2 regions of the Halomonas qinghailakensis genome follow, and region 1 is predicted to be linked to the other one. Evidence: riboswitches for the same ligand, from Rfam matches in the RefSeq annotation. Region 1 holds a riboswitch; the other holds the start of a gene.
What was found. A riboswitch is a leader RNA that binds a small molecule or an ion and turns the genes downstream of it on or off. The one in region 1 is predicted to bind thiamine pyrophosphate.
Positions count from the first base shown of each region.

Region 2: it holds a riboswitch for thiamine pyrophosphate, as region 1 does, so the genes downstream of both, thiM (hydroxyethylthiazole kinase) here and M0220_RS12385 (SLC5/6 family protein) in region 1, are expected to answer to the same signal.

Region 1 covers NZ_CP096973.1:2,673,526-2,685,234, reverse strand. Annotated here, with positions in the region: gene M0220_RS12435 (DUF3820 family protein) at 1-67, shown strand, start outside; gene M0220_RS12430 (DUF1499 domain-containing protein) at 111-878, shown strand; gene M0220_RS12425 (ribbon-helix-helix domain-containing protein) at 950-1,312, opposite strand; gene M0220_RS12420 (DJ-1/PfpI family protein) at 1,459-2,028, opposite strand; gene arfB (alternative ribosome rescue aminoacyl-tRNA hydrolase ArfB) at 2,296-2,712, shown strand; gene M0220_RS12410 (DUF1289 domain-containing protein) at 2,835-3,053, shown strand; gene M0220_RS12405 (proline racemase family protein) at 3,071-4,120, opposite strand; gene M0220_RS12400 (alcohol dehydrogenase catalytic domain-containing protein) at 4,117-5,298, opposite strand; gene M0220_RS12395 (NnrU family protein) at 5,463-6,041, opposite strand; gene M0220_RS12390 (magnesium transporter CorA family protein) at 6,156-7,124, opposite strand; gene M0220_RS12385 (SLC5/6 family protein) at 7,159-8,550, opposite strand; TPP riboswitch at 8,540-8,647, opposite strand; gene M0220_RS12380 (peroxidase-related enzyme) at 8,759-9,343, opposite strand; gene M0220_RS12375 (hypothetical protein) at 9,546-10,241, shown strand; gene M0220_RS12370 (CoA-acylating methylmalonate-semialdehyde dehydrogenase) at 10,340-11,709, opposite strand, start outside.
Region 2 covers NZ_CP096973.1:1,408,138-1,419,846, forward strand. Annotated here, with positions in the region: gene M0220_RS06595 (metal ABC transporter solute-binding protein, Zn/Mn family) at 1-797, shown strand, start outside; gene M0220_RS06600 (cupin domain-containing protein) at 937-1,632, shown strand; gene M0220_RS06605 (DUF6164 family protein) at 1,613-1,978, opposite strand; gene gloA (lactoylglutathione lyase) at 1,980-2,513, opposite strand; gene M0220_RS06615 (DUF2237 family protein) at 2,758-3,132, shown strand; gene M0220_RS06620 (hypothetical protein) at 3,287-3,631, shown strand; TPP riboswitch at 3,752-3,847, shown strand; gene thiM (hydroxyethylthiazole kinase) at 3,874-4,683, shown strand; gene thiE (thiamine phosphate synthase) at 4,673-5,293, shown strand; gene trhP (prephenate-dependent tRNA uridine(34) hydroxylase TrhP) at 5,366-6,730, opposite strand; gene M0220_RS06640 (DMT family transporter) at 6,920-7,795, opposite strand; gene M0220_RS06645 (serine hydrolase) at 7,895-9,247, opposite strand; gene rplQ (50S ribosomal protein L17) at 9,512-9,898, opposite strand; gene M0220_RS06655 (DNA-directed RNA polymerase subunit alpha) at 9,938-10,933, opposite strand; gene rpsD (30S ribosomal protein S4) at 11,059-11,679, opposite strand; gene rpsK (30S ribosomal protein S11) at 11,692-11,709, opposite strand, start outside.

The DNA of each region.
Region 1 (11,709 bases):
GAGTGATTTACTGAGTCCTCTACGTAAAGAAACGCCCAAAAAAGCGGGTAATCAACATTCAAACTAACGTAGGCTGCCATTATTAACTGCGTCATTATCAGGAGGCCGACATGGCAAAAGGCGCGAACCACCAACAACGAAGAGCCAGCAAAGCCACCGTGCTACTTGCCTGGCTGAGCATGTTAGCGCTGATCGTCGCAGCTTCCTTATTAGCAGGCGCAGGGCCAGCCTATCGCTGGGAGTTGATTGGCCTGGGCGACGCCTTTAATTTTATGCGCAATGGTGTCTATGCCGCCACCGCCGCTGTAGGGTTAAGCGTTCTGCTACTCCTGATAAGCATCTTTACTCGCCGTATTGGCGCCAGCGTCGTGGCTATCTTCGTTATTGTTGCAACCGCTGCCCTGTTGTATATGCCGTGGCAGCAGTGGCAGCGTGCACAGCAGGCACCCGTCATTCATGACATTACCACCGACACCCAAAACCCACCCGCCTTTGTCGCATTAAGAGCTGCTCGCGAGGCGGCGCCCAATGCGGTTGATTACCCTGGAGAAGCCACCGCACACCAACAGCAAAATGCTTATCCTAATGTGCAGCCTATACACGTAACGGCACCTAAAGCGACTGTGCTTGCGGCCGCTCAGGCAGAAGTAGAAGCGTCTGGCTGGCAGATTGCTGCGATAACAGAGAGTACTATTGAGGCGACTGCGACAACCCATTGGTTTGGCTTTGAGGATGACGTCATTATTCGCCTGACCGAACAACAAAATGGCGTGCAGGTAGACATGCGCTCCGCGTCCCGGCTGGGGGCCAGCGATGTCGGCACCAACGCACTACGTATAGAGACCTTCCTGGATAATCTGGGCAAGCGGTTAGAATAACGATCCTATCTGATGCGGCTTTCACCTGTGGACTGAGTTAACGATAGCAAACCAATTTCAGTGCATTTCTTTCAGTGCATTTGGTTAGTACGCGTGGCGGCTTCTCTGCTCAGAATTTGCTGCGCGTCTAACGAGCCAATGGCTACCTCTACGTTTCTTGGAATATCACCGCTTAATTGAAGCGCTTGGTAACGCAGCGCACAAACCCTCAAGAACGAGGTAAAGTTGCCAAGATCATGCCCTGCATCTATCGACTCGTGATAAAGCCGTGTGATGAGTTGGGCGGTATTCATTCCATCCCGTTGCGCCATCTCTTCCAGAAGGTGCCAGAAGTAGTTCTCCATGCGGACGCTAGTTACCATGCCATCAATACGCAGCGAGTGTGTGGCGCTTCGCCATAGCTCAGGGTCTGCATCAATAAACAGTTTGCACATCATTATGCCCTCTCTGCTATCACAGTACATTGCCTGCTCTTGAGCTTGTTCGTCAGATTAATGCCTAACAGAAAACGCACCCAGCAGCGTCTAATACAACGTTTACTCCGATATCACCGGGTGCGTAAAGAGATAACCTATCAGTGTTACTTATCCAACAGCGCCATAAACTGGGCAAGCCAAGCAGGGTGTGCGGGCCAAGCAGGTGCCGTTACCAAGTTGCCATCTGTCACTGCATCGGTGACCTCCAAGTTAGCGAAGTGTCCGCCAGCGAGCTCCACTTCTGGTTGGCAAGCCGGATAAGCCGAACACTGCTTGCCTTCTAGCACCTTCGCCGCGGCCAACAACTGCGCGCCATGACAGATTGCTGCGACCGGTTTCTGGGTTTCAAAGAAGTGTCTCACCATCGCCAGTACTTCTTGGTTTAAACGCAAATACTCCGGCGCACGGCCGCCAGGAACTACCAAAGCATCGTAGTCAGCGGGGTTAACCTTGGCAAAATCGGCGTTCAGAGCGAAACGGTGACCAGGCTTTTCAGTGTAGGTTTGGTCACCTTCAAAATCATGAATTGCCGTTGCCACGGTATCACCGGCTACTTTGTCGGGACACACCGCGTCGACGTGATGTCCAACCGCCATCAGCGCCTGGAAAGGCACCATCGTTTCGTAATCTTCAGTGAAATCTCCGGTAATCATTAAAATTCGCTTGTTGCTCATCTCACTTCTCCTTGTCGTTATTGGTCGAGGCCCAGAGCACACGCGTGGCGTGTTAGATGAGAGTAGCAAGCGCTTTTACTCAGTGGGTAGTAAACCGCTACTACATCTAACATTGGTAACGATGACGCTCCGCTAGTGCTCGCAGCAGGCCAGCGCTCGGCTATTCCTGACACACGCCATGACTGATAATGGACCATCCACCTCTGATCGGCTCCTTGGTGCTAAGTGTGCTAGCCTTATGAGCCATATTCGACATAAAGGAACTGAATGCTCACTATTTCTAATAGCGTGACGATAGCGGATTGGGAGATTGATATCAGCCAGATCAGAGCTCAAGGCTCGGGAGGCCAAAACGTCAATAAAGTCGCTTCTGCGGTGCATTTACGTTTCGATATTCAAAGCTCTACACTACCGCCGATCTATAAAGAGCGTTTAATGGCGCTATCTGATCAGCGCATTAGTAAAGAGGGTGTAGTGATTATTAAAGCCCAGAGCTATCGCACCCTGGAATTGAACAAAGAGGATGCTCTTGCTCGCTTAAAAGCATTGATTCAAAGCGCAGGAAAGCAACAGAAAATGCGTCGGCCAACGAAGCCCACCAAAGGTTCGCAGCGCCGCCGTGTGGATCACAAAACTCGTAAAGGCAAAACAAAGTCACTGCGTGGTAAAGTATCGATCTCGTAAAATACGCACTGACTATAAGCGGTTCAAACTGGTTATAAAATATTCACCGATCATAAACTGTGAGCTGAGTATGTAATGCTCACTTAGCGTCGTTTTTTCATCACTCATTGAGTCTTTTCATCATGTCCAGCGCCTCATCACACTCTACCCTTCGCGTTGCCCGCCCACTGTCGCCCTGCATTCAGGTATGCACCATTGAGCCCTCCTCTTCGCTATGCCAAGGCTGTGGTCGGACGCTAGATGAGATTGCCTGTTGGGGCAGTATGACCGAGGCCGAGAAGACCCCGGTGTGGGATCGGCTTATACAAGAAGGCTATATCGACGCACAGTACGCCAAGTAAACAGTACGCCAAGTAAGCTAGATGTCGTCTGTATGCCGGTCGCTTAAAATATGGTGCAGTTCGCCACATGACACCATCGGATCATCGCAGTTAATCACGATCTTTGACTCTGCCAGCACATAGCTACGGCCTGTTGTGGTGTTTTCCACCACTTGGTAATCACCTTCTTGATGGGTGCCAGTGAAGGTGCCAATAAATCCGGTTTCACGCAGTGACACGGTCTCTAACTTATCGCCAACCGTCAGCCGACCTTCATAATTCATCAGTGCTAAGCGCGCTGAAGTACCGGTGCCGGTAGTGCTACGGCAAATAACACCGGGATGCACATAGGTGGTTGAACGCGAGCGAATATAGTCTTCTGCTATTTTCTCTTCTGGCCCCATAAAGTGTAAAAACGGCAATGGCCCGACGTCACCTAAGGTGTAATGCGAAAAACCGCGCTGCGCCTGGATCGCCTCAACTATTTTATAAGCGCAAGCGGCAAGTGCCTGCTCCTCATTGCGCACTAATTTAAAGCCCAGCTCTTCGGCATCGACCAACGCATAAAACCCACCGCTGTATGCGACCGAGTAAGTAACAGTGCCTATTTCGGGTACTTGAATGGTGTCGCGATAGGTATCGATATAGCTTGGCAGACCTTCACAGGTAACTGATTCCACGACCCCATTACGCACCTTTGCTTCAATTTGCACCAAGCCTGCGGGTGCTTCTAGTTTAAAGCGTTGAATCCCTTCCTGCTTAGGAACAAGGCCGCTCTCCAAGACCGCCGTGGCAGTGCACAGCGTGTTAGAGCCAGAATAAATCGGATACCCCATCACTTCCATAATAATGTAGCCCGCCACTGCCTCTGGATGCGAGGCTGGAACAAGCAAGTCCACCGACATTTCTGAAATGCCGTACGGCTCTTCCAATAGCAGTCGCCTTAAACCATCAGCATCATCACGCAGGAACTCCATTTGTTGGCGTACCGTGGCACCCGGAAGTAGATCAATGCCCCCTGTCACAATGCGGCTAACATCGCCACCAGCATGGGTATCCATCAATTGAATCGTATGCAGCTTCTTCATAAACCTTGCTCCTCAGCAGTAGCGAGGGCAAACGGTGCGCCGTGGGTTTCCCACTGTGCATCAGGAACAATCACAATCTTGCCCAAATAGTTACTATCACGGTTCACAAAGTAGCGCTCAGCGTTATGCAGGTCTGAGAGTTTAAAGGCGCCGTGCAGCACGGGTTTTAGTGCTCCGCTACGAATCCATTCAATCAGTTGCTCGGCCTCTTCCCGGGTGCCATGAGAAACACCAAAAATTTGCACCTGATACAGATAGATCCGAGTCCACATCATCTCGCTAATATTGCCGCCACTCGCGCCAGCAATGGATAACCGCGGATAGCGGCTACGCCCCTGCATGTCGACAATCATGGTGTCGATAAACAGATCGGTCATTTGCCCCCCGACCAAGTCCATCACTGCATCAATCGGCTTGCCACTGGTTTCGGCCAACACACGCTCAACAAAAGTGGCTAAATCACCACGGTCGATCACTGCCTCAGCACCCAGTGCCAAAAGTGCATCGGCCTTATCCAACTGGCTGACCGCGTAAGGAATAGCCCCCACGATTCTGCACAGCTGAATTAATGCCGTTCCAACCCCACCACTGGCACCTGTCACTAACACGCGTTCGCCTGCGCTTATGTTGGCAGAGGTCATCATGTGATAGGCCGTCTGATATGAACACATACCCATTGAGGCAAGCTCTGCATCTTGCAATTTAGGGTTAGGCACATGGTGGAACTGATCAGCAGGTACTACGACATACTCGGCGTATCCGCCATCTGCGCCATGCCCGTAATAATCAGGCGTCAGGTTAATATCGCGGCGTTCATCAGCGTAAATATTAAAGTCGAGCAGGCCTCGCTCTCCAATACGGGAAACGTCTACACCCTCGCCTACTGCCACCACACGGCCGGCAATATCGGCGCCTTGAATACGAGGAAAGGTCAGCGTGGGTGAGCCTCCCATCGCAAACGATGTGACTTCCTCTTTGCCCTTCGTTGGGTAAAGTCCTTCACGCGCTTTTCGGTCGGTATTATTTTTAGCCGTTGCCGTTACTTGAACCAGTACTTGCCCCGGCCCAGGTCGGGGGGTAACGACATCCTGCCGATACTGCAGCTTATCTACATCACCGTGGCCAGTTAATAGCATGGCAGACATCGTCTTGGGGAGTTGAGGTGCAGCTTCGGCCATAAATTTGCTCCTGTTTAAAAGCGTGGACGAACCGAACTGACAATAGCAAATGTTGCCAGTAACAAACGACGACAATAACAAACTTTGATAATTACTAAAGAGATAAAAACAAAACGGCGTCAACGGAGTACCACCGTTGACGCCGCTAATATTTATTAATAATTTCAGCTAAATACAGGCACACCGATAAGCAGCATGTGTAGATAAAGTGCAAAAACAATATACGCAACCAGCCCCACAACCACTGTGGCTATTGTTGCCGGGATAGAGATAACGGTCGCTGATGGCGGGGCGGCACGATCACGTTTTTTGGCTGCTTTAAACGCCAGGATAGCCCACACCAAAAACGCTGCAAAAAAGATAATATCGCCAAGCCTGCCATTGGCCAACAGATGAGAAAATGCCCAAATTTTAACGGCCAACATCATTGGGTGGCCAAGCTTCGCTTTAATCGCATTGCGCGGCACATAGGCTGCCACCAGCATAATAAAGGCGGGAATCATCAGCAGCGCTACCGCATGGCGTAAGCCCATAGGCGGGAACCAAACGTAAATAGAGTCTAAGCGCATTTGGCCAAATCCGTAGATAGCGATTGCCAGTCCAATCACTGATACTACGGAATACGCTAGCTTCCAGGAGGTTTCGCCATGTTTAGTAATCTGCTGCTGACGCCAGTCTTCAGCAAAGATACGCACGGAGTGGCTGCCAAGAAATATCAGCAGGCCAATAATCATGATGGTCATAAAGGTGGCTCTCAGGTTGTTTGCAGGTCGTTGGTCGACTGCGAGCATGCCACACTCACGCCCAAACCACATGGCGAACTATCAACTTTTCGCTAACAGCGAAACTATCTCGATTTAAAACCAGCTTTTGCGTTTAAATAGCCAAATCAAGCTACCACCGATACCCAGCATAGCCCCCCAAACAAAAAAATAACCATATTGATAGCGCAGCTCTGGCATGTATTCAAAGTTCATACCGTAAATACCAGCAATGAACGTTAACGGTACAAAGATCGCCGTAATCACCGTTAATACACGCATGGTGATATTTAGCTGATGAGAAGAGATCGAAATATAGCCATCGATAAGGTCACCGCAAATGTCATAATACATTTGCGTCAAAGTATAAAGACGTTCAAAGCGCTCCTCTACATCCGTAATGGCATGCATCGTTTCACTTTCACCACGAGGCAGATGAGCGTAATCGTAGGCTGTAAGCTCTTGGGTAATGCCCTTATGATAGCTAAAAATACGGCGCATCTTCACCAAACGTGAACGGTAGGTGGTGATTTTTCGCATCAGCACATCGTTACCATTCTCTAACAGCTCATCTTCTATGTCGCTTAGCTCAGTTTCGAATTCCAATAAGCTATCAATATAGAAACCTGCTGAGGTATACATGATTTTCAGCGCGACACGCTCGGGAGATAATGCCAGCAGCGTTTTGCCATGCTCATTAAAAAGCCGTTCAATGCTGAGCGCTTCACCGGCATGCAAGGTGATCAGAAAGTGCTCACCAATGAAAAAACACACCTGTTGAGGCACGAACTTGAGCTGGGCATCAAACGAAGAAATACCTCGGTAGATAATCAATGTATGATGCTCAAATTCTTCAATTTTAGGCGGATGACGCTCCTTGTGGGCATCCTGAATGGCCATTGGATGACAATTAAAACGTTCCAGTAACTGGCGCTCACGCGTTTCTGGCTCGCCTTTCATATCTATCCATAAGTGGCTGCCAGGCGTTGCCTGCCAAACATCAATAAGGCATTCATCACCTTCATGCACATCGCCATCCGGCATCGTTAGTAGGCTGCGAATCATCATCGTCCCTGTTAATTTGGTTCACGGCTTAACGTTACTGCCTAACGCTTTGACGACGATTAGGCAGATAGGCCAGCGTCACACTGACAACAATAGACGCCAGAAGCGCCCCTAAAAATGGCCCAAGCGTGGGAATACTGCCGGGGAACGTTGCTGCCATAATACCCGCGCTGACACTTCCCTGACTTATCCAGCCTGGCAGTATTGCTCCTACCAACCCTGCCATACCACCCCCTATCGCCGCCAGAGGCGTCATACGTTGCCACAGGCCAAGCAGCACCGGCACCACGATGGCAGCGCACAGTAAGTCAGCGATTAAGAATAGTCGCAGTACCGACAACCCCTGCAACGCAATCAGCACTACTGGCACCATCATGGCGACCGTTATCCAACGAGCAGTCGTTAAAGAAGCTGTATGCCGTTCACCGCCACGTCCAACAATCAGCGACGCGATGCCATTTTGAAGCGTATCAACACTTGAGGTTACCAACGTGACAGCCAGCACTAAGGCGGGCAGTGCTACCCACACCGGCGCATCGGTTAACAGTGCAAAGAAGGGAATAGGCGGCTCTCCAAGTGGCACTCCACTCATCGCGGCCATCATGCCGACACCGCCAATGACCATCACCACCAACACGGTCATACCGCCGCCTAGCCAAGCACCTCGGCCTAAGCTCTGGTCATCCTGGGCAGCCCATACACGCTGCCAATAGCCTTGATGGAAAAGATTGGCGGCGGTCACCGCAATGACAAGTGTAAGAGCAACGCTGAGCGCACTTGTGATAGGAATAGAAGGCATCACTGCGTCATTCGGCATGGTTGGCAGCCGCCATATGGCAACGCTGCCAACAGCTGCTAACAGGGCCAACAAAAGCCACGCTTGCCAGCGATCCGTGGCGAGGCTTGCCCGTAGCCCACCAACCACCGTGTACACCAAGGTTGTGAGCGCAACACCAATAATCACCAGCGCCGGAGGTACCTCTGACAGCAGCGCGGTAATCGCGCCGATGGCCGTTAGTTCCGCCGCTAAAAAACAGCCCATATAAGCAACAGAGGCCAGCGATACCCAGCGACGCACGCCTTTGCCATAACAGGCATCAGCAAATTCAGCAATGCTTCTGCCCTCTGGCAAAGCACGGCGAATTTTTGGCCCGTAAAGCCCTAAGACAATAAACGGCAGCGCAGAGCCTATTGCATAGCCTGCGAGCGCTAATGGCCCAACAAACGCACCTATTTCAGGCGGTGCAAACAAAATCCAAGCGCCCATTCCCGAGGCTAAAAATGAGAACCCCAGCGTGGAGGCCGTTTGCGAATTGCGTGCTGTCACGTAGTCATCGAGCGACCCCTGCACATGGCGTGCCCGAAGGCCCAAAAAGGCAAAGCAAAGTAGTGCCGCACCCAGTACGGCTGATGTTAGGTAAGGCATGTCGCACTTCCTCCGCCGGTATTAACCGGATCAGGTTCCAGGGTCTGCGCAGTGCGCATTCTCAGCCCATCAGTGTGGAGCTCCCCTGGCGACAGTGAATGGAGACGCTATCCTCGGTGAAAGTGGTTCGTTAGTAAAGGTTGGGCGTTAGTAAAATCTGTCAGTGAGTAACGCCTTGGTGGGTAACTTTTTTCCTACTATTTTCCCTTTATGATCGCGGTAGGCGTCCCATTAAGTAGAACTCTTCATTAGGTGGGGTGCCTGCCATGGTAACCAATCGGTTCGACATTCCAAAAAAAGCGACAATGGCACCAATGTCCCAACAATCTTCCAGCGTGAAACCCACTTGCTCTAATCTGGCCTGCCATTCGGAAGAGAACTCACCCACTTCAATACCGCAATGCATTGCAAAATCCAACATCATGCGATGACGTTCGCTCAGTCCTGCGGTCAGGTGGTTAATTGCAACGTTGTCTGCTACTAACGGGTCCTTGCTATAAATTCTCAATAAGGCCCCATGCGCAACGACACAATAAAGACAACGATTGCGTGCACTTGTGGCTACCACAATCATCTCTTTTTCAGCCTTGGTGAGCGTGTCGGACTCACGCTCCATTAGCGCATCGTGGTACGCAAAAAACGCGCGAAACTCATCGGGGCGGTGGGCCAACATTAAAAATACGTTGGGTACAAAGCCCGCCTTGCTTTGAACATTTACTATTGCTTCACGAATATCATCAGGCAGTTCGTCAAGGGTTTCTGGCACATGGAAACGGCTAAGTGGGTTTATCATCGCGGTTCCTCTTTTCCTAAAAGCAGGTTTTAAATTTTTGTTTTGGTTAAACATTTATACTGCTGACTGAACGCTATTCAGTAACAAAATACTAAACAAAGTGACTTTCAATCGCGGCTCACGCTGTCCATACTCTTAACAACTCAATAACCTATAAGCCGCGCAATGAACGCGTAAAATGGCACCTTACAGGGACACTCACATGCAGCATTTCGAAGCGAAAGAGCATACGCCAGGGCGCTTACACACACTTTTTGCTGACCCTTACCGCGCGTTCGACAACGATACCGATGAGCGGCAGCTACACATTCGAGTCATGCTGCACATCCTCTTTGCACAGCCCCTGCAACAGTCGCCGATGACCCTTCGGGTCATTCATGGTTGGGAAAACGGCAGTTTCGAGCCAAGCGAATTGAAGCACATTGATTATCCGCTTACTTCGTTAGAAGACTTACACCGAGTGACAAACGAATTTTCCCAGGCCTCTCAGCAGCGTCAACCACTACCAGCCGAAGATACCTCGCTTCTTACTGCGCCATTAGCCAAACTATTTGCCCAGGCAGAAGAGGCAGAAGGACGTATCATTACGGAAGCGACGCGCAATATACCCGCACGCTGGCCTGCCTTACCGGGTGGTTTAGCAATTTACACGCTATTCAAAATGTATCATCGCCTTGTATATGGTGAAGACGACAATTACCGTTGTTCTCAATGCGAAACGCCTGAGGGCCTCCAAGAACTCCATGAATTTCATATTGAAGAAGGCGAGTTCGCGCTGTTAACGCCCCCGGCCCACTACAAAAAAATAGTGCCCACCATGCTGATACTGCATGCTGGCCAGCTTGGCCCTATTGAGCAACTTATCCGCGAAAGTCTGCCTTTGTTTCCAGATAGATAACCCGTTATTTATCAAGCTAAAGTTATTTACTCTGAAGCCATGCCATCCGACGCCGTACATCAAGAAGCCCCGTTTTCACGGGGCTTTATTGATCACGGTTAGCTTAAGGAAATAGTACTGTTGATGCCGCTAGAGACATTTTCTGGCTCAAACCAACGGGCGGTAACCGTTTTGGTTTGCGTCCAGAACGTAATTGCCTGTTTGCCGTTTGGCCCCAGATCACCAAGCTTGGAAGCACGCGACCCAGTAAAGCTAAAGTAAGCCACAGGGACAGGAATCGGCACATTGATACCTATTTGGCCAACGTCAATGTCTGTTTCAAAACGCCGTGCCACCCAACCTGAATTGGTAAATATCGACGTACCATTTCCATTCGGGTTAGCGTTGATAAACTCGATCGCGTCATCCAGTGTTTCTACATTGACCACGCACAGTACGGGGCCGAAAATTTCTTCTCGGTACACCGTCATATCAGCGGTCACATCGGCAAACAGGGTTGGGCCAACAAAATTACCGTTTGGATAGCCATCTACCGTGCAACCACGGCCATCCACCAGAAGTTTAGCGCCCTCTTTTTCACCCGCCGAAATCAAGCGCTCAACGCGATCCTTCGCTTGGGGAGAAACAAGCGGGCCTAGGTCTGCATCGCGCTGAGTGCCCGGCCCTACTTTCATTCGGCGCGCGCCTTCCTCAATATCTTTCAGCCACTCACGGGCTTCACCCACTAGCACGACAACCGAGTTAGCCATGCAGCGCTGGCCGGCGGCGCCAAATGCCGAACCCAGCAGGCTATCAATAGCTTGGCTGCGGTTAGCATCCGGCATCACCACACAGTGGTTTTTAGCCCCCATCATCGACTGCATACGCTTGCCTGCAGCTGCAGCACGGTTGTAAAGCAGCGAGCCGACATGGGTCGAACCAATAAACGAAAGCGCTTTAATATCCTGGTGGTCGGCGATCTGATTGGCGACATCCGGACCACCATGCACCACGTTCAAAACACCGGCGGGTATGCCAGCTTCATGGGCAAGCTCCACGAGACGCATTGTGGAGCTAGGATCTTGTTCCGAAGGCTTCAGTACAAAGGTGTTGCCCGTAGCAATGGCCATCGGGAACATAAAACAGGGCAGCATAATCGGAAAGTTAAAGGCGGTAATGCCCGCGCCAACGCCCAGTGGCTGGTGCATGGTGTAAACATCGACTTCATTAGCGGCGTTTTCCGCCAGCTCACCCAGCTGCAGCGAGGTAATCGAACAAGCGTGTTCAACTACCTCTAAACCGCGCCCTACCTCGCCTTCGGCATCTGGTAAGGTTTTACCATGCTCTTGCGTAATCAATGCGGCTAACTCAGCGGTATTTTCCCGTATCAGAGCCTGAAGCTTGAGCATAATGCGCATGCGCTTGCCAAGCGGCACTTTACGCCACTCTTTGAATGCTGTTTTAGCACTCGCAACCGCACGCTCCACTT
Region 2 (11,709 bases), 1.3 Mb from region 1:
AGGGCTGGATGGAGCGCTTGATTGAATCGAGCGACTATTCGGGCGCACTGGTTATGGCAACGACAGGCCTTGAACCCCGAGCTTTTGCCGAGCATGGTCATGAAGAAGAGGGTCATGATGACCATGGGCACGGGCACGACGAGCACGGGCATGACGACCATGGGCACGACGAGCACGATCACAGTGAACATAACCACGGCGATGATGATCCACATGCATGGCAGGACCTACGTCAAGCAAAGGTCTACGTTACCAATATTCGCGATGGCTTGATCGAAGCTGACAGCGCTAATGCCGATAGTTATCAAGCGAATGCTGAGCGTTATTTAGCAGAGATAGAGCAGGCGGATAGCGAGATTCGCGATTTGTTAAGCGGCATTCCGGCATCTGCCAGCGTGATTACCGGCCACGATTCGTTTGGCTATTTTTCAAATGCTTATGGGGTGAGCTTTCTTTCTCCTGTCGGACTGTCTACTGAAGCTGACCCCAGCGGCGCTAGCATGGCTGCGCTGGTGGATGTCATCGAACAGGAAAACGTGCAGGCACTATTTCATGAGAACATGACCAACCAAGCGATCATTAATCAGCTTGCCGAAGAAACTGGCCTGCCGATTGTTGGCACGCTATATGCTGATGCGCTGGCCAGTGAAGGCGACGCCAGCACTTACCTGGGCATGATGCGTCATAACGCCAAGGTGTTGCACGCGGCTCTGGCCGAGGCGGGTCAAGCTAATGACGACCACGACCACGACCACGACCACGACCACGACCACGACCATCATGGTCATGCTCATTAAGATAAAATGTAAACATTTGAATACCGTCAAGCAGACGGTATTTTTTTGCGTTGCATTTTGCCCTGGGGATGGGGAGACTTGCACTACTGCTGCGAATTTTCACCTCTGCAAATTTTCACCCCTGTAAAGAGCCAACACCATGCGACTGAACGCCGATTTTAGCCACTTTGCCTGTGTCACACCGGATCAGTATCGTTGGGTGGACTCCCCCAGTGCTGGTGTAGAGCGCATGATGCTGGACCGCATTGGCGACGAAGTCGCCAGAGCTACTAGCCTAGTGCGCTACGCGCCGAACAGCCAGTTCAGCCGTCATACTCACGGCGGTGGTGAAGAAATTTTGGTGCTGGAAGGTGTCTTTGCCGATGAGCATGGCCGCTATCCGGCAGGCAGCTACTTACGCAACCCGATTGGCACTGGTCATACCCCGCAAATAGGCGAAGAAGGCGCACTTATTCTGGTTAAGCTACACCAGTTTGATGAAGATGATCTTCTTCAGCTGGCCGTGCCTGCCCATCGCCTTCCCTGGCAACCCGACCGGCGGCCTGGCATTACTTATAAAATGCTACACACCTATAGCTCAGAACAGTACGGTCCTGAACGAGTCAGCCTAGAACGCTGGGAGGCCGATACAACGGTGTCTTATCCAACGCTTAGCGGCGGTTTAGAGCTATTTGTGTTGGAAGGTGCTGTTCTTAGTGATGGGCAGGAGTACGCGACTGGCAGTTGGTGTCGCTTCCCGGTGGGTGCGGCACCTCAGTTGCAAGCAGGTAGCGAAGGCGTGCAGCTTTATTTAAAGCGCGGCCATTTAGCCGCCGCTAATTTACTAAGCCAATAAACGGTAGCAGCGTCAATAACGCAATCAGTATCACGGCAACCATCACCAATAAGACTTGCACGGGGTGGGCGAGAAAGCGCCGCCATAACGTAGGGGCATTGCCACTAGCAACGGCTTCTTCATGGGCGCGCCGTGCGTTGGCTTGGCGGTTTTCCTGATACGCTGCCAACGCTGCTTCGGCAGCCTCGCGTTGTGCGGTGTTACGCAGCCAAATGGCATCGACACCCAGGCGAAAAAACCCCGCCTGGGTTTCATACACATCAAAGCCCTGCTCATCTAGCAGCTGGCGTACTTCCATCGCTTCTTCATCTGTCACGTGGCGCAACCGAAACAGCAAGTGGGCCATGTTAGTCGCCCTTATCAGCCATACGGTCTGCCTGAATCACCTCGATCCAGTAGCCGTCTGCATCTTTGACAAAAATAACGTCTTTCATCTTGCCCTGATCCGCGCGCTTAACGAACGTCACCTGATGCTCGTCGAACCATGCTTGAGCGGCTTCTAGGTCAGGCACGCTAAAGCAAATATGACCAAACCCTTGGGGTTCTGCGTTACCGTCGTGATAGGCAAAATCTTGCTGATCCTCGGTGCCCCAGTTATGCGTTAACTCTAACAAGCCTTTCTGACTGAAGGTCCAAGCAGTACGGGCTTGAAGGTCTTCCGGTACATTATCGCTGTCTTCCATATTGGCTAGAAAGTAGAGCGAAAACTGCATCTCTTCAAAATCCAATCGACGTAGCACCTGCATGCCAAAGACCGTGGAGTAAAACGCTAGCGCGCGTTCGGGATCTTTTACCCGCAGCATCGTATGATTTAAGCGAAACCCTTGGGTTTGCGGCGCAGCGGATGCGACACCGGGATGTTGTTCGCCTTGAAACGACATAACCTCTCCTATTTCATATTCATAAAATACGTTGACGAACCCTACAACCTGTACAAAACTTTGACCACTTTCAATAATTCGTAAGCTTTTAAGTACAGACGTTTTTAAGTACGTAAGCTTTTACGTACGTAGTCTATCAGCACCTGATGCACTACCTTACCTCATCATGCTGTTTCACTATTTAAAAGGTGGGCATCGTTTAGCTAGCCCTTAGCTTAGCCCGCCCTATGCCAGAGGAGCCACTATGTCTCGTGATCGCAATGTGCTAGGTGAACCATTAACGCCCTGCTGCCATGACCCTAAAACCGGTTTTTACCGCGATGGCTTTTGTCGTACAGGGCCCGATGATGTCGGTACGCACTCAGTATGCGCGATGGTAACCGAAGAATTTTTAACGTTTTCAAGAGCTCAAGGCAACGACCTAGTGACTCCACGCCCAGAATATGGGTTTCCAGGCCTGCAGCCCGGCGACCGCTGGTGTGTCTGTGCCAACCGTTGGCAGGAAGCTGCACAAGTTGGCTTGGCTCCACCAGTGTTATTGTCTGGCACTCATGAGAAAACATTAGAGATTATTCCATTCATCAAGCTGCAGCAGCATGCACTGGATGCTGTTCATTAAGTGCTTTCGCTTCGAATCCTGGAATTTCTATGCAAACCTTCTACACTCTAGTGTGTATTTTTACAAAACTTAATTACCTTTACTAACTTCGCTTGTAGCATTCCTCTAGAGAACACTGTGATGCCTTACTAACGGTATCCACTTGGAGTTTGTCATGACTGCGATTGATATGACCCTCGGCGACCATCTAACACTCAAGCAGTTGGCCCGCGCCATACAGAATGGCTTTTCGCCTATTGTGGAAGTCGAATCCATGGATGGCATCTATAAAGTTCGCTTCCATCACGCTAACGGTGTCTCTGATTTAACCAATGCCCAAGGCCATGTCAGTACCTTTTTGGGCACTGGTGAAATTCGCGATACTCTAGGCCAATTAGGCCTTACTCATGGCGTGCTTACCTTTGCAGACCAGTGTGGCGATGAAATGATTGGTGTCGAAGGAAAAGCGATAACTCCCGATGAAATGTTAACTTACGGTACACGTATCGCATTTCGCTAATCGCGCTTCGCTAATAGCTAACTGTTAGCTAATAGCTAACTGGTAGTCTGTTAATAGCTAAGACAGTTAGTAGCGCGAAAGCCCTCAGGCTTTACAGATTGATCTAAGCCAAGGATAGTACTACCACGACAGGGGCGCCCATGACTAATGGGCTGAGAAGCACCCTTTGAACCTGAACCGGATAACGCCGGCGTAGGGAGTCGTGGTGCGGCTGCACCACCTCCCCCTGCCGGGAGGATATTATGCTTTCACGCCCACTCGGCGATTACCTCATCGCTCTGCGCGCTGCGACACCACTGGTACATTGCATTACCAACTACGTGGCGATGAACAGCACCGCTAATTTGCTATTAGCGACAGGCGCATCCCCTGCCATGCTACATGCGCAAGAAGAGGTGGCTGAATTCACCGCTATTTCTGGCGCGCTATCGATCAATATTGGCACCCTCTCTTCCCCTTGGGCTGACGCCATGGTTATCGCTGCGCGCACCGCCCAGCAAAACAATATTCCATGGGTGCTCGATCCTGTTGCGGTTGGTGCCACCACCTTTCGCCAGCGTTTGTGCAAGACGCTGCTGACTTATCAACCCAGCGTTATTCGCGGCAACGCCTCGGAAATCCAAGCGCTTAACGGTTTGGCTAGCCTGGGGCGAGGCGTTGATGCCACCACCAGTTCTCAAGAAGCCACGACCGCAGCCATTGCGCTAGCACAACAACATCGTTGCGTCGTCGCGGTTACCGGTGAGACAGATGTCATCACTGACGGCACCCATCATTATCGGCTTAAAGGTGGTCACCCGTTAATGCCCCGCGTGACTACCTTAGGCTGTGGACTGAGTGCGCTAGTGGCAAGCTTTGTGGCCGCCAATCACGAGCAGCCGTTGGAGGCCAGTTTGGCCGCCTTAGCATGTTTTAGCATAGCGGGCAGTCGCGCAGGTAAGCAGGCTCAAGGCCCTGGTAGTTTCCAGGTGGCGCTGTTGGATACGCTCTATCAGTTAACGCCCGACGATCTCTCAACTTTTGCTCAATTGGAGGCAGTGCATGCCGTTTGATCTTTCGCTCTATCTCATTACTGATGCTGAGCTATGCGCCGAATTTGGCCTTGAAAAGACGGTCGAAGCGGCTATACAAGGCGGCATTACCATGGTGCAGCTACGCGATAAATACGCGAGTGACGAGCAAATGATCGCCCAGGCCAAACGCCTCAAAGCGATGTTATCAGGTAGTGGCGTTCCACTGATTATTAACGATCGTCTGAACGTGGCGTTAGCCAGCCAAGCTGATGGCTTACATGTCGGGCAAAGCGACACGGCTGTTCAAGAAGCGCGAAACACTCTCGGCCAGCACGCCATTATTGGGCTTTCGATTAACACCCCTGCCCAACTTCAGGAAGCTCCCGTCGAACTGCTCAATTACGTCGGTTTAGGGCCCGTCTTTGCAACTGGCAGCAAACAAGATCACGCCCAGCCAATTGGCTTTGATGGGCTGGCATGGCTTGCTAATGCTTGCCAACTCCCCAGTGTCGCGATTGGTGGACTAAAAGCTGAACACATGGCTCAAGTGAAAGCCGCTGGGGCAAACGGTATTGCGGTTATTTCTGCTATTTGTGGTCAGCCAGACCCACGCTTAGCCGCGCAGGCCTTTTTCCACGACCGCTTGTAACCATCTTCCTAACGACGCTCTTAACGGGTCTCTTAAGACCACGCAACAACTGTGCGTGATCTTAAGGATAATTTAAGCAGCAGGTACGCCGAGTTGAACCGCGGCAATAGATCCTGCTGGCTTGAGGTCGCGCATTAAAAGCGCAAACTCTAGCTGTTCAGGAGGGATGCTGACGCCTGGCATTGGGATACGTACCCGGTGCCCAGAGCCAGGAGCGGCCTTTTGGGCTTCGCCGCGGGTATTCTCAATATGGTCAAGCACAAAACGGTGGTTTCCACTTGGCAGCATCAGCTCCATGCCATCGCCTATTTCAAAGCGGTTTTTCACCTCAATGTCTAGCCAGCCACGCACGGGATCGTAGCCCAATACTTCACCGACAAACTGTTGGTGGACACCGATAGAGCTGCCCTGCTCATAGCTCTGAAATTCATCGTGTACATGGCGCCGATAGAAGCCTTCGGTGTACCCCCTGTTGGCTAGGTTTTCAAGCTCATCCATTAGCCCCATATTAAAGGGACGGCCAGCCACGGCATCGTCAATTGCTCGGCGGTAAACCTGTGCGGTGCGTGCAACATAGTAGTGGGACTTTGTCCGCCCTTCGATCTTTAGCGATGCCACACCCATTTCTGTCAGGCGCGCTACGTGCTGTACCGCACGCAGATCCTTCGAGTTCATAATGTAGGTGCCGTGTTCATCTTCGTACACCGGCATTAATTTACCGGGGCGAGTAACGTCTTCAATTAGCGCCGAGAGCTCGTCTTGGTCGGCGGCAGACGTGCTAACACCGGCAGGTATCAGGTCGCCTGTCTCATCTTGGGTAGCCGCTATCGTGTTGTACTTCCAACGGCATGCATTGGTGCAGGTACCTTGATTGGGGTCACGGTGGTTAAAATAGCCCGATAGCAGGCAGCGCCCAGAATAAGCGATACATAGCGCACCGTGAACAAAGGTTTCGATCTCTAGGCCAGGGCACTCGGCACGAATTTCACCTATTTCTTCAAGGGATAACTCCCGAGATAAAATAATGCGGCTGATACCTTGGCGCTGCCAGAATTGCGCAGCGGCCCAGTTCACCACGTTAGATTGCACCGAAAGATGAATCTCTTGATCCGGCCAGCGATCGCGAATCATCATAATCAGTCCCGGGTCTGACATGATCAGCGCATCCGGCCCCGCCTCAATGACTGGCTCCATATCCCGCAGGTACGTTTTCAATTTGCTGTTATGTGGGGCAATGTTAGAAGCAACGTAGAACTTCTTGCCTCGCGCGTGGGCGTAGTCAATACCACGATGCAAATTATCGACTTTAAAATCGTTGTTGCGCACCCGAAGTGAATAGCGAGGTTGACCTGCGTACACCGCATCAGCCCCATAGGCAAACGCGTAACGCATATTTTTAAAAGTACCGGCAGGCGAGAGTAATTCAGGAGCTTGCATAGATAGTCACCGTTGTCAGGACGATGGCGCAGGAGCGCTTATGATGAGAGTGGCGGATTATAACCAGCTCAAGCCCTCTGTCTTGCCCAGCTACCAACTTTGATGATCCAGATCAAAAAGTAGCCGTAATCAGTTGTTTGATAACCCTTAGAGGTAACAACGCTGTTGCTCACCCAGCGGCCAACACGTTTACGCAGTTGGGCGACGCTTCAGCGTCGTACGGCGGTCATGGTAGGCAATCGCTAGCCCGCTGCCCATAATCAGCGCACTGCCCACCCATACCCATAGGTCAGGCAGTTCTCCCCAGAACCACCAACCCAACAGTACCGCCCACAGCATGGCCGTGTAATCAAACGGTGCTGCAATAGCCGCTGGGGCAAAGCGAAAGGCTAAGGTAATAAATGCGGTGGCTCCGATACCTAATACACCGGCGGCTAAAAAACCCAACCAGTGCCAGGGCTGCGGGGTCTGCCACACCCAGGGCAAGCTAATAGTTGTCAGTAAAAAAGGTACTAACGTCATATAAAATACCATTGCCCATAGGTGCTCCCGAGCACCATAGCGACGCGCAGTAATCATCAGCAATGCATAGAAAACTGCCGCCCCCAGAAGGGTCAGCGCGCCCACCTGAAACGCGCCACCACCTGGGCGAACCACGATTAATACACCAACAAAACCAACTAACGATGCTATCAGTACCGGTGGATCAATACGCTCACCAAGCAGTGGCACCGACAGCAGCGTGACAAACAACGGCGCTACAAATGCAATCGCTGTGGCTTCGGCAAGCGGCATCAGCGTTAGCCCCCAAACAAAGCAGACCATGGTGGCAGTGTAAATTAGCCCTCTTAACAAATGCACACGAGGCCGCGCGGTACGCAGCTTGCGTAATCCACCTGAGAAATAAGCCAAGAGTGCAATTAACGGTAATGACACTAAGGTACGAAAGAAAATAATCTGTAACGGCGAATGCACTTCACCTAGCCATTTCGACACCGCATCACCCAACGCTAAGAACAGCACCCCCAAGCACATACAGAGAATGCCTTTTAACGACGTAGTCACGATGCTCTCCTTACTTTCCAGACACTATCTAGCGGAATTCAACACTAATAAAAAACCCCGCCAATGGGACACTGGCGGGGTCGCGATTGTCGTGTGGCTTTATAAGCTTGCGTTGACCACCATGCACTCCATACCCTGCGCCTTTAACGACCTACAGGCACGCCTTGCACGCGGTTCATCCAGTGCCACGACCCTAGCGCGGAATACTGTTGTTTGGCCCTCTAGCGCATCGATAGCAACACGTCCACCCACTTCATGGGGTAGTCGTTGAGCTGCTTGACGTGCCAGTTGCTCAGCGCGTGCCGCTTGGCTAAAAGCCCCTACCTGAATGCCCCAGCTATCTGAGGAGATTGCTCCCTGGGGCACTCCGGCAAGCTCTCGCTCACGTTCAAGAAAAGCAGCAAGTGGGTCTGGGGCATTGGTTGTAGATGCTTCCGCCGCTTCTTCCATTGAGCGTGAAAGGCGCTCTTCAACTTCGACAGACGGCGTAGAAGAAGCTGGTAAAGGGGACAACCTGGTCGCGGTTAAATCATTCCTAGTAGTGCCGTCACTCGCCAGTACGGGACGACTAGCTGCAGGTGGCGTTGTTACAGGCCGAGAAAGGGGGCGAGCAACAGGACCAGAAAAAGCCATATATTCGCTAGAAAAATTGGTATTCGCCAGCCATGTCTGCTGGTCTCGTAGGGCTGCACGTGCAAAGCTACGGTCTAATAGGTTAGCCATATGAGTATCTCGAGACGCCCCACTAAAGCCCCCCATTACAATTCCCACCAAACGACGACCGTCGTGAACAGCCGTTGTCGCCACGTTAAAACCCGATGCACGGATAAAGCCGGTTTTAAGGCCATCTGCCCCTGGGTAGTTTTTCACTAAACGGTTATGGCTGGTATGGCGGGTACCGCGATAAGTAAATTCTTGCAGCCCAAAATAGTGATAGTACTGAGGAAAGTCTTTCATCACTCGAACGGAGAGGGTCAGCATATCTCGAGCAGTCGTTACCTGTTGATCATCAGGCAGACCAGAGGCATTACGAAAGGTAGTGGCATTCATTCCCAATTCACGAGCTTTATCTGTCATTATTGCCCCAAAGCGTTGTTCGCTTCCTCCTAACGCTTCGGCTACTACGACAGCGACATCATTCGCTGACCGCACTGCTAACGCACGTATAGCAGTATCTACAGGAATAGTACTACCTGCCGATAACCACAATTTAGTGGCTGGCATTGCTGCAGCTTGAGCAGACACCGGCAGCGGCTGATCTAAACGAAGTTCGCCGCTTTCCAATGCTTCAAACGTAAGGTACAGCGTCATCATCTTGGTTAACGATGCAGGATAGCGACGCTCATCGGCATTCTCGGCGTACAAAACTTCCCCGTTTTCCAGATCTACCACGATACCCGCATAGCGCGGATTTGCCTGGGCAGCTGTCGCAATCCCCAACAGCAATACCATCAGAGACAATGGAAGCCACCAACACGCGACTTTTGTTGAGTACATTCCCCTTGTTGCCATACATGCCCCTTTCTTATTTGGCGTGATGTCGCCTTGCCTGCGAATGTCCTGATTAGCACACTTTAACGATCTAAGACTAGCACGGTAACTCGGCAAGTGAATTAACTAAGCAGTATATCGCTTGGAAACACAATGAATAGACCAAAAAAAACCGACCCTAAGGGGGTCGGTTTTCATTCTTGCTGAGTGACAACGCAGAGAAACTTACTCTTCTGCCGCTGCTTCTTCAACAACCGGGCGATCTACTAGCTCAACGAACGCCATAGGTGCGTTGTCGCCTGTGCGGAAACCGCACTTGAGAATACGGATGTAGCCACCCGGACGCTCGGCATAACGCGGACCTAACTCGTTGAACAATTTGCCGACGGCTTCTTTAGAGCGCGTACGGGAAAATGCCAAACGACGGTTTGCAACGCTATCCTGCTTAGCTAAGGTAATCAGCGGCTCGATAACGCGACGCAGTTCCTTGGCCTTAGGCAGGGTTGTCTTAATGACTTCATGTTCGACCAGCGAGACAGACATGTTCTTAAACATGGCCTGACGATGCGAGCTGGTACGATTCAGATGACGACCACTCTTACGATGACGCATGGTTGTAATTCCTTACCAAACTGGGACTCGAGTCGACACTCACGCGGAGGCCTTGTCGTCCTTCAGGCTAGCGGGTGGCCAATTTTCCAGCCGCATACCGAGGGACAAGCCACGCGCTGCCAGTACATCTTTGATTTCATTCAAAGACTTTTTACCAAGATTAGGTGTCTTCAGCAGCTCAACTTCAGTGCGCTGGATCAGATCACCAATATAATAAATATTCTCGGCTTTTAGGCAGTTAGCGCTGCGAACTGTCAACTCAAGATCGTCTACGGGGCGCAATAGGATAGGATCAACAAGATCCTCTTCCTCTTCGACTTCCTGTTCTTTGTCAGCTTCCAGGTCGACGAAGGCGGCCAGCTGCTCTTGCAGAATGGTCGCACTGCGACGGATAGCCTCTTCCGGATCCAGTGTACCGTCGGTTTCCAGATCGATAATTAGCTTATCGAGGTCGGTACGCTGCTCAACACGAGCGGCTTCAACCGAATAGGAAACACGCCGAACAGGGCTGAAGGTGGCATCCAGCTGCAGGCGGCCAATTGCACGTGTCTCCTCATCAGAGCCACGAGCGTCAGCCGGTTCGTAACCACGACCCAGCGCTACCTTAAGCTGAATTTTCAGCTCGGCACCTTCATTGACATGAGCAATGACGTGATCCGGGTTGACGATTTCGACGCTATGATCAAGCGCAATGTCGCCAGCGGTGACGACAGCTGGGCCCTGCTTGTTCAGCGAGAGCACCGCCTCGTCGCGGCTGTGCATCTTGATCGCAACATCTTTCAAGTTCAGGAGGATTTCGATGACATCTTCCTGCACCCCTTCGAGTGCACTGTATTCGTGCTCTACACCGGCAATTTCAGCCTCTACCACGGCAGCGCCGGGCATAGACGAAAGCAGAATGCGACGAAGTGCATTCCCCAGGGTGTGACCAAAGCCGCGCTCGAACGGTTCGAGAACGATTTTGGCATGATGTGCGCTGATTTCTTCGACCTTGATGTCGCGAGGGCGAAGAAACTCTGTCACTGAACGCTGCATATGAACACCTTTCAGGCTGCCAAACGGATACTGAGTACTCTAGAGCACACTACTCAAGAGCATCTGGGCGGTTAGCTTTGCTACCCCGCCCAGGTCTCAAGAAGCAGAAATGTAAATCAAACTGCTTACTTGGAGTACAGCTCGACGATCAGGTTTTCGTTGATGTCGGCAGTCAGGTCACCGCGTTCAGGCAGAGCCTTGAAAGTGCCTTCCATCTTCTTGGCGTCGATTTCGATCCAAGCGATGTCGCCACGGTTGGCCGCAATGGTCAACGAGTGTTGAATACGTGCTTGGTTCTTCGCCTTTTCGCGAACAGCTACAACGTCACCGGGCTTCACTTGATAAGAAGCAACGTTAACAGTACGGCCGTTCACAGAAATCGCCTTGTGGCTGACCAGCTGACGCGCTTCAGAGCGAGTCGAGCCAAAGCCCATGCGGTAGACGACGTTATCCAGTCGGGATTCAAGCAACTGCAACAATACTTCACCAGTCGCACCTTTCAGGCGAGCGGCTTCTTTGTAATAGTTGCGGAACTGCTTTTCGAGTACGCCATACATACGGCGTACTTTTTGCTTCTCGCGAAGCTGCAAGCCGTAGTCGGAAAGACGCTGACGACGCTGGCCGTGTACACCCGGGATTTGCTCGGATTTACACTTTTTCTCGAAGGGAGTCACGCCACTCTTTAAAAAGAGATCGGTGCCTTCACGACGAGACAGTTTGCACTTCGGTCCAATATAACGAGCCATGAATCTGTCTCCTTAAACGCGGCGTTTCTT